2 regions of the Sphingomonas arabinosi genome follow, and region 1 is predicted to be linked to the other one. Evidence: predicted binding sites of a transcription regulator. Region 1 holds the regulator's gene; the other holds the start of a gene.

Region 1 (7,638 bases):
CTATCGTCGGGCTGGCCGTGGAGCGCTGGCTGGAGGCAGAGCGCGACCAGCTGGTGTTGTGGCTGCCGGTGATGCTGGGCGGCGGGATCGCTTTGTGGTTCGCGTTGCCGGACCCGGCGGCGTGGTGCGTCGCGGTGCTGCTGTTGGTCGCAGGCGGGTTGGCATGTCTGGCCGTGGGGCAGGGCGGGCGTGCGGCGCGCGCGCTGGCGATCGGGTTGCTGACGGCGGCGCTGGGGCTCGGGTTGATCTGGGCGCGGTCGGAATGGGTGGCGCGGCCGGTTCTGGGCGGTCCGACGATCGCAATTTTCTCGGCGAAGGTCGAGGCGATCGAGCCACTGGTGGCGCGGAAGCTGGTGCGGCTGACGGTATTGCCGGTGGGGAAGGGGGTGGAGACCGGCGGGCAGCCGGTCGCCTTGCCGTACCGCGTCCGCGTCAATCTGGCGGAAGCGGATGCGCCGAAGCTGCTGGGGACGGGGGCGGTCATCCAGTTGCGAGCACGGCTGATGCCACCGCCGCTCCCCGCGGTGCCGGGCGCCTACGACTTCGCGCGCGTCGCATGGTTCGGCGGGATCGGTGCGACCGGGCGTGGCTTCGCACCGGTGGTCGTGACAAGGCCGAGCGAATCGGGGGCCGGCATCCGCGTCGCGCTGTCGCACCATATTGTATCGCGGCTGGATGGCAGCGCGGGCGGAATCGCCGCAGCGCTTGCGACCGGCGACGTCGGCGCGATCAGCGAGGAGGATTCGGAGGCGATGCGTCGGGCGGGTCTCGCGCATTTGCTGTCGGTGAGCGGATTGCACATCACTGCGGCGGTGGCGGCGACAATGCTGATCGTGTTGCGTCTGCTGGCGCTCAGTCCGTGGCTGGCCTTGCACGCGCGACTGCCGGTGATTGCCGCGTTGGCGGGTGCGGCGGCAGCTATCGGCTATACGTTGCTGACTGGCAGCCAGGTTCCGACGATCCGGTCCTGCGTCGCGGCGCTGCTCGTGCTGGCGGCGCTGGCGATGGGGCGCGAGGCGATGACGTTGCGGCTCGTCGCGGCGGGGGCGGCGTGCGTCATGCTGGTGTTGCCCGAATCGGCGGCGGGGCCGAGCTTCCAACTGTCGTTCGCGGCGATCACCGCGATCATGGCGCTGCACGAACATCCGGTGATCCGCGCGTTCTTCGGGCCGCATGACGAGGGGCGAGGGCGCAAGCTGGCGCGGGGCGTCGCGTCGTTGTTGCTGACGGGGCTGCTGGTCGAATTCGCGCTGATGCCGATCGCGGTGTATCATTTCCACAAGGCCGGGCTGTACGGGGCGTTCGCCAACATCGTCGCGATTCCGTTGACGACATTCGTCGTGATGCCGTTGGAAGCGCTCGCGTTGCTGCTCGACGCCGGCGGCTTGGGCGCGCCGATCTGGTGGCTGGTGCAGCGCTCGCTCGATGTGCTTTTGTGGCTTGCACATATCGTCGCTGGCGCCCCCGGTTCGGTGCGGTCCTTGCCGGCGATGCCGACGGCGGCGTTTGCGCTGATGGTCGTTGGAGGGATTTGGATTGCATTGTGGCGGACGCGGTTGCGGCGATTGGGACTGCTGCCGCTGGTGGCCGGAGCGATCTGGGCGCTGACGACGCCGGCGCCTGACGTTCTCGTTACGGGTGACGGTCGCCATGTTGCGGTGCGGACGGCGGCGGGGTTGGCTATGCTGCGTGATCGGGCTGGGGACTATACGCGGGACATGCTCGCCGAGAATGGCGGGGTGGATGGCGAGCCGCTGTTGCTCGCGGATCAGCTCGACGCTCGATGTAGTCATGATCTATGCGTCACCGATATCGCCGCTCGGGGAAGGATGTGGCGGATCCTCGCGACCCGCAGCGCTTATATGGTGCCGATCGGCGAACTGATCGCCGCCTGTCGCAGCGCTGACGTCGTGGTCAGCGAACGCGGTCTGCCGAAACGTTGCGTGCCTCGGTGGCTGAAGCTGGATCGCCGCGTTCTGCGACGGACGGGCGGGGTCGCGCTGACCTTGAGGACGGGGACGGTCGTAACGATACTGAATGCGGGCGATCGCCATTCCTGGCGCGATCCGCCTGTTCTTGAGCGTGCCGCGCGCTCGTTCAGTTCGCGGCACGCTCGGCTCCGCGATGGAGCGGTTCAGTCGTAGCGGCGGAGGATGCCGGAGAGTTTGCCTTGGACGCGAACCTGCGCGGGGGCGTAGCGTTGGGGGTCGTAGGCGCGGTTGGCCGGGTCGAGGCGGACCATGGCGCCTTCGCGGCGGAAGTATTTCAGGGTGGCTTCGCTGTCTTCGATCAGCGCGACCACGATCTCGCCGTCTCGGGCGGTCTCGGTGCGGCGGATCAGCGCGTAGTCACCGTCGAGGATGCCGGCTTCGACCATCGAATCGCCGGAGACTTCGAGCGCGTAGTGTTCGCCGGTGCCGAGCAGCGCGGCGGGGACGGCTAGCATCGTGCTGCCTTCGAACGCCTCGATAGGGACGCCGGCGGCGATGCGGCCATGGAGGGGTATCTCGATGACGTCGTTGGCCGGTTGTGGCGTGGCGGCGGTGGGGGCCGCCTTGACGTTCGACGCCTTCGACGGCGCCTTTTTCTCCGCACGCTCCGGCATGCGCAGCACTTCGAGCGCGCGCGCGCGGTTCGGCAGGCGGCGGATGAAGTTGCGCTCCTCGAGCGCGCTGATCAGACGGTGGACGCCTGACTTCGACTTGAGGTCGAGCGCATCCTTCATCTCCTCGAACGACGGCGAGACGCCGGTTTCGTTGAGGCGATCGTTGATGAAGCAGACGAGTTCGTGCTGCTTGCGCGTGAGCATGGCGGTTCTCCGTCCGGAACAGACTGGGAACTTCTATGGAACATAATTAACGCCGTCAAGCGTCCGTATCACGCGATAACGAGGATTTCCGCCGATTCGCCTGTCCGTGCCACCGGCGCATTGCCGGCGCGGACGATCAGGCAGGTCGAGCGGGCGAGCGTGAGGAGCATCGAGCTGTCCTGGATCGTCGAGGCATAGGCCTTGCCGTCGCGCAGTTCGGCGCGGAGATAGTCGGTGCGGGCATTGTTGGCGGGGAGGTCTTCGCCGAGCAGCGCGTGGGTCGACTGGGGGAGCGGGTCGCGCGCACCGGCCATGTGCGCGACGACCGGCTTCACGAACAGCGTTGCGGTGACGAACGCGGATACCGGGTTGCCGGGGAGACCGAGCACCATCATCTCGCCGATCCGGCCAGCCATCATCGGCTTGCCGGGGCGCAGTGCGATCCGCCAGAAATCGATGGAGCCGCCGGCCGCCTCGATTGCGGGGCGGACCAGGTCGTGGTCGCCGACCGAGGCGCCGCCTGTGGTGACCAGCAGGTCGGCCTGGACGCTGGCAAAGGCCTCGCGCAGGACTTCGAGATTGTCGGGAAGGATGCCGAGGTCGACGATGTCCACGGGCATGTCGGCGAGCATTGCCGCCAACATGATGCCGTTTGATTCGGGCAGTGCGACGCCGTCGGTCGTCGAGCCGGGGGGGACGAGTTCGTCGCCGGTGGCGGCAACGGCGACGCGGACGCGGCGGTTGACGGTGAGGCTGCCGTGGCCGCCGGTCGCGGCGACGGCGATGCGCGCGGGGCTGAGGCGGTCGCCGGCGGCGATCAGGCGGGTGCCGGTCGAGAAGTCGAGGCCTTTGCGGCGGGTGTTGCGGCCGAATGTCGGCGGACCTTCGCCGGCTAGGATCAGCGTTGCGCCGTCCCGTTCGGCTTCTTCCTGGACCATGACGGTGTCGGCGCCGTCGGGCACCGCGGCGCCGGTGAAGATGCGGGTGGCCTGGCCAGGGGCGACTTTGCCGGTGAAGGGGCGGCCGGCGGCGCTTTCGCCGATGACTTTCCAGGGGCCGGGGAGGTCTTCGAAGCGGATCGCATAGCCGTCCATCGCCGAGAGGTCGGCGGCGGGCTGCGTGCGGCGGGCGAGGATGTCCTCTGCGGCCCAGCGGCCGGCGGCTTCGCGTAAAGCCACAGCCTCACTGCCGACGCGGGGGGCCATGGCGAAGAGGCGGGTCTGGGCTTCGGCGACGGGGACTAGGGTCATGCGTAAGACTCTGTTTTCGGGCGTTTCTGAAAAGTGAAGTATAGGAAGTATAGACGCTGGGAGCAGTTTGGCGGTTTGCGCCTTGGGGCGGTTTCGTATGGGGGAAGCGCAGGGTGCGTGGGTATGTTCCGTGCTTTGCCATGGGTCTGGTGTGTAGGACAGGTGTTGTTGGGTTAGCGGGTGTGGGGTGCGGGCCCGCTAGGGGCGTTGGTGGCTCGGCGAGCGAGCAGTCTGGCTCGATCGATATCATACGTTAGTTACCGCCTCCTTGTTCTCCCGCGAAGGCGGGAGTCCAGTCTGGGTCCCCGCCTTCGCGGGAGAACAAGTGTTGGGCGGACGTCGCTCGTTATTGCCTCGGCTTTCCCAACTGGGCCCCGGCCTTCGCCGGGGTGGTATTTTATTTGGGTGGGCGGCGCGCTTCTTCTGCGATGACGGATGTGGGTTGGTCCGTGATCGGGTCCTCTGGGTGCTCGGCCAGCGCGCGTTCATGGCGCGCGGGGCTTTGTTTGGAGGAAAGAGACACCAGATCAGCATGATGACACGCTATACGCCTCGGGCGAAAGACAGGATCGGGGCGGCGGTGGGTGCGGTGCTGCTGCCGGGGATGCTTGGTTATGCGCTGCTGTCGGGGCTGGTGGTGACGATGCCGGCGGCGGTTACCGATGCGTTGAAGGTGTTCGATGCTGCGCCGCCTCCGCCACCGCCGCCCGAGGAGAAGGTCAGGCCTCGGCCGTCGCCTAGCCGTAAGCCCGAGGGGGCTGCGTCGCCGCCTAATCTGAAGTCGAAGGCTACCGAGGTGGTGGCGCCGCCGCCGATCGTGCCGATCGTCGTGCCCCCGCCTGTCGTGGTGGCGGAGAAGGCTGGGGTGGGGGCGGAGGCGACTTCGGGGGCTTCGAACGTTCGCGGGCCGGGGACCGGGAGTGGCGGGATCGGTAATGGGACCGGGAGCGGGGGGTATGGCGATGGCGACGGCGGTGGGGGTGAGGAAACACCACCGGAGTGGCGCAGCGGGCGGTTGCGGGACTCGGATTATCCGCGCGAGGCCGCCGAGACGGGGATCCGGGGGCGGGTGTTCGTGCGGTATCTGGTTCAGACCAATGGGCGGGTGTCGCGGTGCCGGGTGACGCGGTCTAGCGGGAGCCGGGTGCTGGATGATCTCACGTGCCGGCTGATCGAGCAGCGGTTTCGGTATGACCCTTCGCTGGATGCGGCGGGGCGACCGGTGGAGTCTACCATCGTGGAGAGTCACGACTGGTCTATGGATGGGGATTGAGGGGCTTTAGCCGAGCGCGCTTTGCTTGGCTTGCCCTCACCCTTCGCCGCCTTCGGCGTCTCTCCCTCTCCCCTCTAGGGAGAGGGTTTTTTTACGCGGTCCAGTTGCCGGATTTGCCGCCGCTCTTTGCTCGGACGCGGATGTCTGAGAGGACCATTGTTTTGTCGATGGCCTTGGCCATGTCGTAAATCGTGAGGAGCGTGACCGTTGCGGCAGTGAGCGCTTCCATTTCGACGCCGGTCTTGCCTTCGGTCGAGGCGGTGGCGGTGGCGGTTACGCCGGTTTCGTCGACGACGAGGTCGATCTCGACCTTGGTCAGCGGGAGCGGGTGGCATAGCGGGATCAGGTCGCTGGTGCGCTTGGCGGCCATGATGCCGGCGACGCGCGCGACGGCCAGGACGTCGCCCTTTTTCGCGGTGCCGGCGCCGATCGCCGCGGCGGCCTCGGTGGACATGGTGATGCGGCCGGAGGCGACGGCTTCGCGCGCGGTGACCGCCTTGCCGCCGACGTCGACCATGCGAGCCGCGCCGGCTTCGTCGATGTGGGTGAGGCCGGTCATCCGACGAGAGCGCGCGTTGCGGCTTCGACGTCGTCCTGGCGCATGAGCGCTTCGCCGATCAGGAAGCAGCGGATGTCGTGCTCGGCCATCGCGTCGAGTTCCGCGCGGGTCGTGAGGCCGCTCTCGGCGACGAAGGTGCAGTCCTTGGGCGCTTTGCCGACGAGGTCGTAGGTGCGCTGGAAGTCGACGGTGAAGTCGCGCAGGTCGCGGTTGTTGACGCCGATCAGCCGCGACTTGAGCCGCAGCGCGCGCTCCATCTCGTGCGCGTCATGGACCTCGACCAGCACGTCCATCCCGCATTCGAGCGCGGAGGCCTCGATCTCGGCCATCTGGATGTCGTCGAGCGCGGCGACGATGATCAGGATGCAGTCGGCGCCGATCGCGCGTGCCTCGGTCGACTGCCACGGGTCGACCATGAAATCCTTCCGCAGGACCGGGATCGAGACTGCGTCTCGGGCGGCGGTCAGGTATGCGTCGGAGCCCTGGAACCACTTTTCGTCGGTCAGCACGGACAGGCACGCGGCGCCCCCGGCTTCATAGGCGCGGGCGTGGGCGACGGGGTCGAAGTCGGCTCGGATCAGGCCTTTCGAGGGGCTGGCCTTCTTGACCTCGGCGACCAGCGCGTAGCCGGTCTTGGCGTCCCCCTTTTTCGCATCGAGTGCGGCGCGGAAGCCGCGTGGTTTCGACATGCGGGCGATGCCGGCGTCGATATCGGCGAGCGACGTCGTGGCTTTACGCGCAGCGACTTCGGCGCGCTTGGTCTCGAGGATACGGTCGAGCATGGTCATGTCAGTAGGCGATCCAGCGGGCGAGCAGCGCGTCGGCGCTGCCGGTGTCGAGGGCGGCGGCGGCTTGCGCGGCGCCTTCGACGAGAGTGGGGACGGTGCCGGCGACCATCAAGGCGGCGGCGGCGTTGAGCAGGACGGCGTCGCGGTAGGGTCCCGCCTCGCCCTTGAGCAGGCGGCGGAGCGCGTCGGCGTTGTGCGCCGCGTCGCCGCCGCGGATGTCGGTGATGGCGTGGCGGGTGAGGCCGGCGTCTTCGGGCGTGATCCTGGGGGGAAGCGCGACGCTGCCGACCGAGGCGACGATGCTGGGCCCGGCGCCCGAGATTTCGTCGAGGCCCTCTTCGCCCGAGACGACGAGCGCGGCTTCGGTGCCGAGTTGCTCCAGCGCGTCGGCGTAGAGCGCGACGTAATCGGGGCGGGCGATGCCGATCAGCTGGCGGGTGGTGCCGGCCGGGTTGGCGAGCGGGCCCATCAGGTTGAAGATCGTTCGCTTTCCGATGCGCTGGCGGATCGGGGTGATGCGCTTCATCGCCGGGTGATGATTGGCGGCGAACAGGAAGGCGATGCCGATCTCGTTGAGGCTCGCCTCCGCGGTGGCGCCGGCGCGGTCCATGTCGAGGCCGAGGACTTCGAGCGTGTCGGCGGCGCCGGCCTTGCTGGAGGCGGCGCGGTTGCCGTGCTTGGCGACGGGGACGCCGGTCGCCGCGACGACTAGCGCGACGGCGGTCGAGACGTTCAAGGTGTGGTGGCCGTCGCCGCCGGTGCCGCAGACGTCGATCGCGCCGGCGGGGGCGTTGATCGGTATCATCCGGTTGCGGAGTGCGCGCGCGGCTTCGGCGATCTCGATGCTGGTTTCGCCGCGGGTGGCGAGATCGGTGAGGAAGGTGGCGATCGCGTCGTCGCTGGCGCGTGCGTCGAGTATGTCGGCGAACGCTTCTCGGGCGGATTCGCGCGAGAGGGGG
Region 2 (7,638 bases), on a different contig from region 1:
CCAAGATCGAAGGTGCAGATCCGCGAGATGTCGACGCTCGCCTGCAGTGCGTCGGGATAGGCGCGGAAGCGCCGGACCATCTCGTCGGGCGATTTCAGCGCGCGATCGGCGTTCACCTCGCGGCGATAGCCAAGCTCGTCGACGGTGCATTTCTCGCGCACCGCCGTGACCACGTCCTGCAGCAGCCGCGCTTCCGGCGCGTGGTAGAGTACATCGCCGGTAACGACGGCGCGCACGCCGGCACCGCCCGCCTGGCGGGCAAGCGCATCGATCCGGACCGCGTCTCCCGGCCGGCGCCGCTGGAACAGCGCCATGTAGCCGCGCCGCCCGTAGACCGCCTTCAGGTCCCTCAGCGCCGCAAGGTTATCCTCGTCCGCCTCGTGAGGCAGCAGGATCGCGACAACGCCCTCGGACCATGGTTCGAGATCGTGCCAGTGAAGGAGGCAACCGCCCTTCCCTGCCCGCGTCTTACCAACCGTCAGCAGACGCGTAATCCGCGACCACGCAGGCCGGTTGGTGGGGTAGAGCAGCAGGCGACGGCCGCAGGATAGATCAACGCGAGTGCCGGCGATTGAGCGGACGCCGGTCGCCTTCTGCGCCTCCCATGCCCGGACGACGCCGGCAACGGTGCCGATGTCGCTGACCCCGATCGCCGGATAGCCGAGCAACGCCGCGGCCGCGAACAGCTCCTCCGGACTGGATGCCCCGCGCAGGAGCGAGAAGTGGGTGAGCACCTGGAGCTCGACATAGTGGGTCACCCGAAGACCCCGTGCATCCACCAGGACAGATCGCCTGTATCGTCCTCGAAGCCGTCTCCGCGGCGGAACACCCAGAAGCGGCCGCCAGTCTCGTCCTCGACCCTGTAGTAGTCCCGGACGGCCCACACCTCCGCGTCGCGGCGCCACCACTCGCCATGGACGCGCTCAGGCCCGTCACCGGCAACCACCTTGTAGGTCTTGCCACGCCACTCGAACCGGCGTGGAGGCTGGTCGGGCATCAGTGCCAACACCCGGTGCAGCGGCTCTGGATGCGCGAAAAGGCGGATCGGACGTTGCCAAGCGGGCCAGTTTCCCGGAACCTCATTCGGGTCGGAGTGGGCGACGGCTCGCTCCGGCACATGACTTTCGACCGGGGCGATGCGGAAGACCGAGCGTACACCAATGCGGCCGGCAATGACGTCGACCAGCCGCGACGGATCGCGCACCAGCGTTTCGCCTGCCAGGACGGCACCGAGATCGACGGCGTCGAGTGGCTCGGTATGCGGGGCAACAAGCATGAATTGCTCGATGCCCATGCCTGGATCGATGCGCTCGATGCGCAGCTTCAGAAGCCGCAGCAGATGCGAGACCTCGCGCGTCGGCCGAGAGGTGCCGACTGCCACGAGCTGCTCGGTGCCGTCGACGCGCAAGCATGTCAGGCGAAGAGACCGAGCACCTAGCCCTTTCGCCTGCAGGACGACGGCGAGATCGCGCAGCAGGTCGCCCATGACCTGCTCGATCGCCTCGGCGGTCCCGATCGGCTCTAGTAGCCGGCGCTCGGCTGCGGGCACCTCCGGGTCGTCACGTGGCGTGATCGGCTCTGGGACGCCGCCTAGTGCCTGATCGAGCCGGGTGATTGCGGGCAGGCCAAGACGACGCGCTAACGGCCCGCGCGCGACCGGCAGCAGATCTGCGATCCGGTCGAAGCCGAACTTACGCGCTGCGGCCAGCGCCGTGGGTGCGAGCCGCAATGCTGCGAGCGGCAGCGGAGCAAGTGCGTCCGCTGTCCCGTGAGGTCCGACGCGGATGAGGTCACCCTTGCCGAAGCGAGCCAGCGCATGGGCAGCGCCAGGGGTGTCTGCGACGGCAACGCGCGCGGTGAAGCCTGCACGACGGCAGAAGGCAACCAGACGCCGGCAGAACCGCTCCTCACCGCCGTGGAGGTGGTCGCAGCCGGCGAGATCGATCCAGAGGCCGTCTGGCGGCGTCACGGCCGCGATCGGGGACCAGCGCCTGACCGCCAACAACGCCAGCCTGTCGAGCAGCGCCGCGTCAGCGTCAGGTTCTGCCGGACGGAAGTCGAGATCCGACACCAGCGCACGTGCATGGGTCGCCGCCATGCCGGGGTGGATGCCGAGTGCCTGCGCGCCGGTGCAGGCGGCGACTACCTCCTCCCGCCTACCGACCTTTCCGACGAGCGCGACCGGCGCGTGTTGGACCGGAGCTGCGGCAGGCGCGATAACCCGCGGAGCGAGCGTCGGGGCCTTGTACGGGTGGCTTGCCGCTTCGGATCTCCTGCCAAGCTCACGCATGGGCGGCTGGGCGTGGACCGGCAGTGACGCGATCTGAGCCTCGACTTCTTCGCGCGACTGCGCGCTGGATCGCGCCCACTTGGCACCAGGTCGCCAACCGCCGCCCCGCGGCACCGAACAGGCACCCGGGTCGTCGTCTATCGGCAGTTGCAAAGAGGGCCGCTCAGGCGGCCGCATAGCGGGCTGTTCCAGCCGTCTCAGCCGCTCGATGGCCAAGTTCGGCAGGAACAGCGAGACGACCCGTCTCATCGCTGCCCTCCACAATCAGGGAGAAGGATGCACCACCGCGCTGGCGTGCGAGTTCAACCGACCACCGCGCTCTTCCCACACCCGCGACGTCCAAGCGCGCCGAAGGCGCGGAGCCGATCCGCCAGCGCGTCCAGGCAGCGGAAGGCTCGGAAAACGGATCCTGGTCACGGCCGCGGCGACGGCGGAGAAGTAGCACCGGCATGTCGGCTTCTGCTGCCACCAGCTGCAAGCGACGCGTTGCGACCATCGCTACCTTGCTCGCTTCTGCAATGATGGCCGAAGGTGTGCCGTCTCGGACCGCATCCTCGATCACGGCCAGTAGCGCGGCATCGTCCTGCGACTGAGCGTAGATGACGTTGGCAGAGGCGAGGCCGGCTTGCTCCAAGGCGGGAGCGTACAGGTCGGCCCTGCAGCTCGCCCATAGAACGGGACCTCCGGTGTTCGCAGCCTCGCGGGCGGCGATCCCGGCAAGGAACAGCGTCGTTGCCGCATCGTCGACCAGCGCCGCACTCTGCGCGGTTGCCTCGTGAAGCGCACCGGCGCGCAATCCCCCTGCTCCGAGCCTGCTGTCGATCTCGTCGACGCCGAATGGCAGCACCCGGTACTCCGTCACTGGCGTGGCGATCGTCCGCAGGTGCGCTATGCTGGGCGCGAAGGAATCGAGGGCGGCGGACATCATGTTCTAAGACTCTACTCGTTCCCTTTATGTTCCGTTACCGGGCTTCATCGGTCAAGCTCGCATTCAATCGGTTCATCGATTCAGGCGGAACGGCTGCGCAACGGACCGCAAACAAAGCGGAAAAAGCGCTTCCGTTCTGGGCGCGCCTGACTCATAGAATCGCTATGCCGATCCGCCCTGAGAACCGCTGGCTCTATCCGATCGACTGGCAACAGATCTCGCGATCGGTTCGTTTCGAGCGTGCCGGCGCGCGCTGCGAGCGGTGTGCTCGTCCGCATCTCCGCCGTGTGGCCCATCTCGGCGACGGGCGGTGGTGGGATGCGGAATCGAGGTGTTGGCGCTCGGATCGAGGCAAGCGCATTGCGATCAAAGGGGGCTTCGTCCTCGCCTCTGTACGGATGACCTTCGTAGTCCTGGCATGTGCCCATCTCGACCACGACCCAGGCAACAACGCTCCTGCCAACCTCAAGGCGCTATGTCAGCGGTGCCACATGCTCCACGACGCGGCCGAGCATCGTTGGCAGCGCTGGTGGAACCTCTTTCGTGTTCGCGCCGTCCGCGACTTGTACGAAGATCCGCGCGTCACACGCGAACGGATCGCGCGGGTTCAGTAATCCAGCTCCCGTATTTTCATCTGCTCGGCAGCAAGATCTGCGACAGGTCCCAGCCCGCCGGTCAGGTTGAACACCTTGATCACGTCATGGTCGGCCAGCCTCTCGACCATCAAGCGGACGGCTGCGGCATTCGCCTCGTCCAGCACGGTCGTTGTATCATCGCTCGCGATGGCTAAGGTCTCACCGTTTTAATCAACGGAGAAGATCTAGCATGAACATTGGTGAATTGGCCAAAGGCGTTGCGGGTGCGACCGGCTCGAGCGAGGCGGATGCGAAGAAGGCAATCAATGCTGTTTTCGATCAGATTGCAGACGCTGCGGTGAAGGGTGAGGAAGTCTCGATCAACGGCTTCGGGAAGTTTACGGTGAAGGACCGGCCGGAACGTCAGGGCCGAAACCCATCGAACGGGGAGGCGATCACAATCGCAGCCTCCAAGAAGGTCACCTTCACAGCTGCGAAGGGCTTCAAGGACAAGCTCTGAGGTAAGCGCGCTGGCGACCAGTCTGCCGGCGCCGGATGGGAGGCGCGGATGTGCAATCGGTATCGGCTGACGGCGAAGCAGGCCGAGGTGGCTGCGACGTTCGGCATCCGCCCGCCCTATGAGCCGGACGAGACGTTTCCGGCCGGCGACGTCTTTCCGACTGGTAAGAAGACGCCGTTCTACGGAGCAGTGGTGGTCCAGGACGGCGCCGATCGGAAGATTGAGCGCATGGAATGGGGCGTCCCTACCCAGGTGCCGAGCAAGCGGGATCCGGCCGCCAAGCTGACGAAATACGTCACGAACGTGCGGAATCTCAGCTCAAGCTTCTGGCGGTCCATGCTGACGACGCCGGCACGGCGCTGCCTGGTGCCGGTGACTGCCTTTTCGGAGTACGGAGTGGCCCCGGGCGAGGACGGGAAAAAGCCGCTTCACTGGTTCGAAGTTCCTAGCCGGCCGATCTTCGCCTTCGCCGGCATCTGGCGGCCGACCGAGCGTGGCAACGCTTATGGCTTCCTGACCACCGAGCCGAACGCTGTCGTGGCTCCCATTCACCCGAAGGCGATGCCCGTGATCCTGCACGACGAGGACTACGATCGGTGGCTCTCGGCGCCTTGGGATGAGCTGAAGGATGCCGTGGCGCCCTACCCCTCCCAGCTGATGCGCGTCGAATGACCACCCTCAGCAGCGACGCGATCGAGGTGATCAACCGCAACGCGCTCGTGGAGCCCAGGAAAGGCGCTCTTCGATTATAGGCGGGCGCGGGCGCGATGATGGATCCTTGCGAGCCCCATCGCGAAGTCGGCGATGACAAATGAGAACTGGTCGGCGACGTCTCGCTCGTCGTCACATTCCGGGGCGAGTGTCGCGGCAGCGAGGACGAGGTGAGCTGCGGCGATCGGTGACCTGTCCATGAGATCGTATGCTTGCGCTCTGAAAGCAGCGGCAATGCTTTCTGATGATTGGTCGTCGGCAATCTGTGTCGGTATTTCGGGCGAAGGCATAGGTCGGCATCCTTCCGGTCATTGCATAAGGATGACTGTCGCCCGCTGGCGGGGCTCAGTCGGGAGTGCCGGTCGAGCGACGATGGCGGGTGGCGCGGAAACGACGTGCCGGAATCCGGAAACATCTTTCCAGCCGAGGCTGGCCGCAACAGGTCGATAGCTCCGCGGATGGACGCGGTCGGCCGACGGCTGAAACGATAGCGGCACGATCTGATCCCCGAATGTGGTGGCGACCCTCGCGACCACGCGCGCCGCAGTCGTGTTGTATGGCAACAGCCAGGTCACGCGCGCAGCCGTGACGCGCTGACGCACAAAGACGAGATTGCGCGTCAGCGAGGGGTTTGTCGGATCGTTCGAGCCGATCGCGAGCAGGGCGCGCGCGACCGGAGGACTGCCCTTCCACGTTTTCGCCACCTCGGCCGAGCTAGCGCCTACGCGGGCGTGGATCTCGCACCGGACCCCCTGAGCCGCCAGAGCCGAAGCCGTGCCGACGCCGGTGCTGTCACCCACGATGAGACACAGGGCGATCATTGCGCGCCCGTGAAGGCTGTGATGCCGATTAGTGCGATCAAGCAGCCCGCGAGGCCGAAAAGGATCGTACCGGCGCCGATCGCGCGGGCTATGCCGCCTCTGCGGACACGACCGAATATCCGGCTCACACCGGTGCGGATCGAGAGGTAGCCGTCTGCAACATCGCTCGCCCCGAACAGCGCAAGCGGGAAGGCAACGGCGAGCATTATGTGCCGCATGCTTCCTGTGCCGACCAGGGCAGTCGCGAGGGCAAGGACGAAGAGAAGTGCCGCGGTCGCGTGGACCGCGGCATAGAGCGGAATGATGCGAAAGCGGTCCCGCTTGAACAGCCCGCGATAGATTGCGAGCGGCCGCTGGCACCGCTCACAATGATGGACCCGCTTGCCTGCGGTCCAGGGCAGCATTCCTGCCGAGCAATAGGGGCACGGGGTGAGCCCGAACCGATCCATCATGTTCACGAGCTTGTCCTACTTGCCCGGAGGAGCCGAGGTCACGGCCGGCGCGGTTCCCGCTGTCGGCAACACGCCCGTACCGGCCTGCGGTGCAACGCGCTGCCTGGACGCCAAACGCGGCTGTGCGTCGGCAACCAGCTTCCGGTACGCGTCGAGCATCGCCAACGATGTGATCTTGCCGATGTCGGTCGAGCCATAGGTGCCCCCAAGCGCGCCCACACCCAGCCCCAGGAGCAGACCGCCCCCGACGACACCGAGATCCTTCTTGCGTGCCGACCCGCTCGCGACAGCCTCCTGGATCCCCGTGTCGACGTTGACGAGCGTGAGGAGGACCTGGCTCTCCAGGGTCTTGGACTTGAGCCCAACCGCTCCCCCAAAGGCACCGCCCAAGCCGCCACCGCTCTCCCGCGCCTTCGCATCGGAATACAGGACCTGCACCTGAATCAGGTAATCGGCTTTGGTGACCGGTCGCGCCGTCCCGCCGGCGAGCGCACGCTCGCGTTCCAATGCGTCGAAGGCAGCTCCCCGGTCCGCGACCGCGAAGCAGCCGCTGCGGGCAGCCATCAGTTTGACGAGCGGTAGGGGATCCACCTTGGCGGTGCTGCCCCCGTTCTGCATCTCCGCCATTCGCATCAGCGCCTGCAGCTGTGGCGAAAGATTGTCCGTCGCGCTGGCGGCTTTCTGCTCGACCAGCGCTGCGACGCCGAGCGGCGTGGCGCAACGTGGCAGTTCAGTCGTCTCGTCGACGCCCGTGCCGCCCTGGCCGAGCTTCTGCGCGTACAGGGTTGAAGGGGTGACGGCCGCGAGAGCGGCCGTCACTGCGAGGATGGTGGTCCGATTAGGCACCGGCCTTCGCCTTCTTCGCGGCCCCGTGCTTGGTCGGGTCGCAGATCCCCGCCGCCTCTTCCGCCGCGGTAACCACCGGCTTGGCCTTGTCGCAGTTGGCGCAATCAGCGCAGTCGGGGCAATCAGCGCAGTCCTTGCAGTCGCCATCTGCATGCGCTTTCGCATGCGACATGTAATGCGCCTTCTTGAGGCTCGCCTTCTCGTGCGCGTCTGTCCCGCCCGTCTCTGTGGCGAACGTCGCCATGGCGAGGAGGACCGGTCCTGCAGGCGCGGCGCTGGCCGCGGCTGGCATGCCGATCGCGAGGGCAGCGGCCCCCATTGCGGTGAAGTATCGAAGCTTCATGATCGTGTCTCCCTTCCCTGGTCAGAAAAAGCCGTTGCGACGGCCGTCGCGACGGTCGTTGTGGCGGCTGCCACTGTCCCCGAGGGCCGAACGCCGGACCTCGAGCTCCACGCCTTCACCCTTTCGGGTGATACGGACGTCTTGTGGGGCGA

Evidence for each region. Region 1 encodes LexA, which represses DNA repair genes until DNA is damaged. Its sites were predicted from a motif close to GTTCCNCNCTTGTTCT; they were not measured.
Region 2: a site for LexA is predicted at 3,236-3,251, ahead of U1708_RS17555 (ImuA family protein). Genes of this name have one in related genera too.

The regions. Positions count from the first base shown of each region.
Region 1 is NZ_JAXOJN010000002.1:539,032-546,669, reverse strand. It holds gene U1708_RS05350 (ComEC/Rec2 family competence protein) at 1-2,144, shown strand, start outside; gene lexA (transcriptional repressor LexA) at 2,135-2,809, opposite strand; gene U1708_RS05340 (molybdopterin molybdotransferase MoeA) at 2,878-4,059, opposite strand; gene U1708_RS05335 (energy transducer TonB) at 4,592-5,332, shown strand; gene moaC (cyclic pyranopterin monophosphate synthase MoaC) at 5,424-5,891, opposite strand; gene trpC (indole-3-glycerol phosphate synthase TrpC) at 5,888-6,679, opposite strand; gene trpD (anthranilate phosphoribosyltransferase) at 6,681-7,638, opposite strand, start outside.
Region 2 is NZ_JAXOJN010000014.1:48,812-56,449, forward strand. It holds gene U1708_RS17545 (error-prone DNA polymerase) at 1-758, opposite strand, end outside; gene U1708_RS17550 (Y-family DNA polymerase) at 755-2,539, opposite strand; gene U1708_RS17555 (ImuA family protein) at 2,454-3,215, opposite strand; gene U1708_RS17560 (hypothetical protein) at 3,617-3,832, shown strand; gene U1708_RS17565 (hypothetical protein) at 3,826-3,978, opposite strand; gene U1708_RS17570 (HU family DNA-binding protein) at 4,044-4,313, shown strand; gene U1708_RS17575 (SOS response-associated peptidase) at 4,362-4,985, shown strand; gene U1708_RS17580 (hypothetical protein) at 5,060-5,224, opposite strand; gene U1708_RS17585 (hypothetical protein) at 5,333-5,845, opposite strand; gene U1708_RS17590 (hypothetical protein) at 5,842-6,303, opposite strand; gene U1708_RS17595 (CsgG/HfaB family protein) at 6,313-7,143, opposite strand; gene U1708_RS17600 (hypothetical protein) at 7,136-7,486, opposite strand; gene U1708_RS17605 (hypothetical protein) at 7,508-7,638, opposite strand, start outside.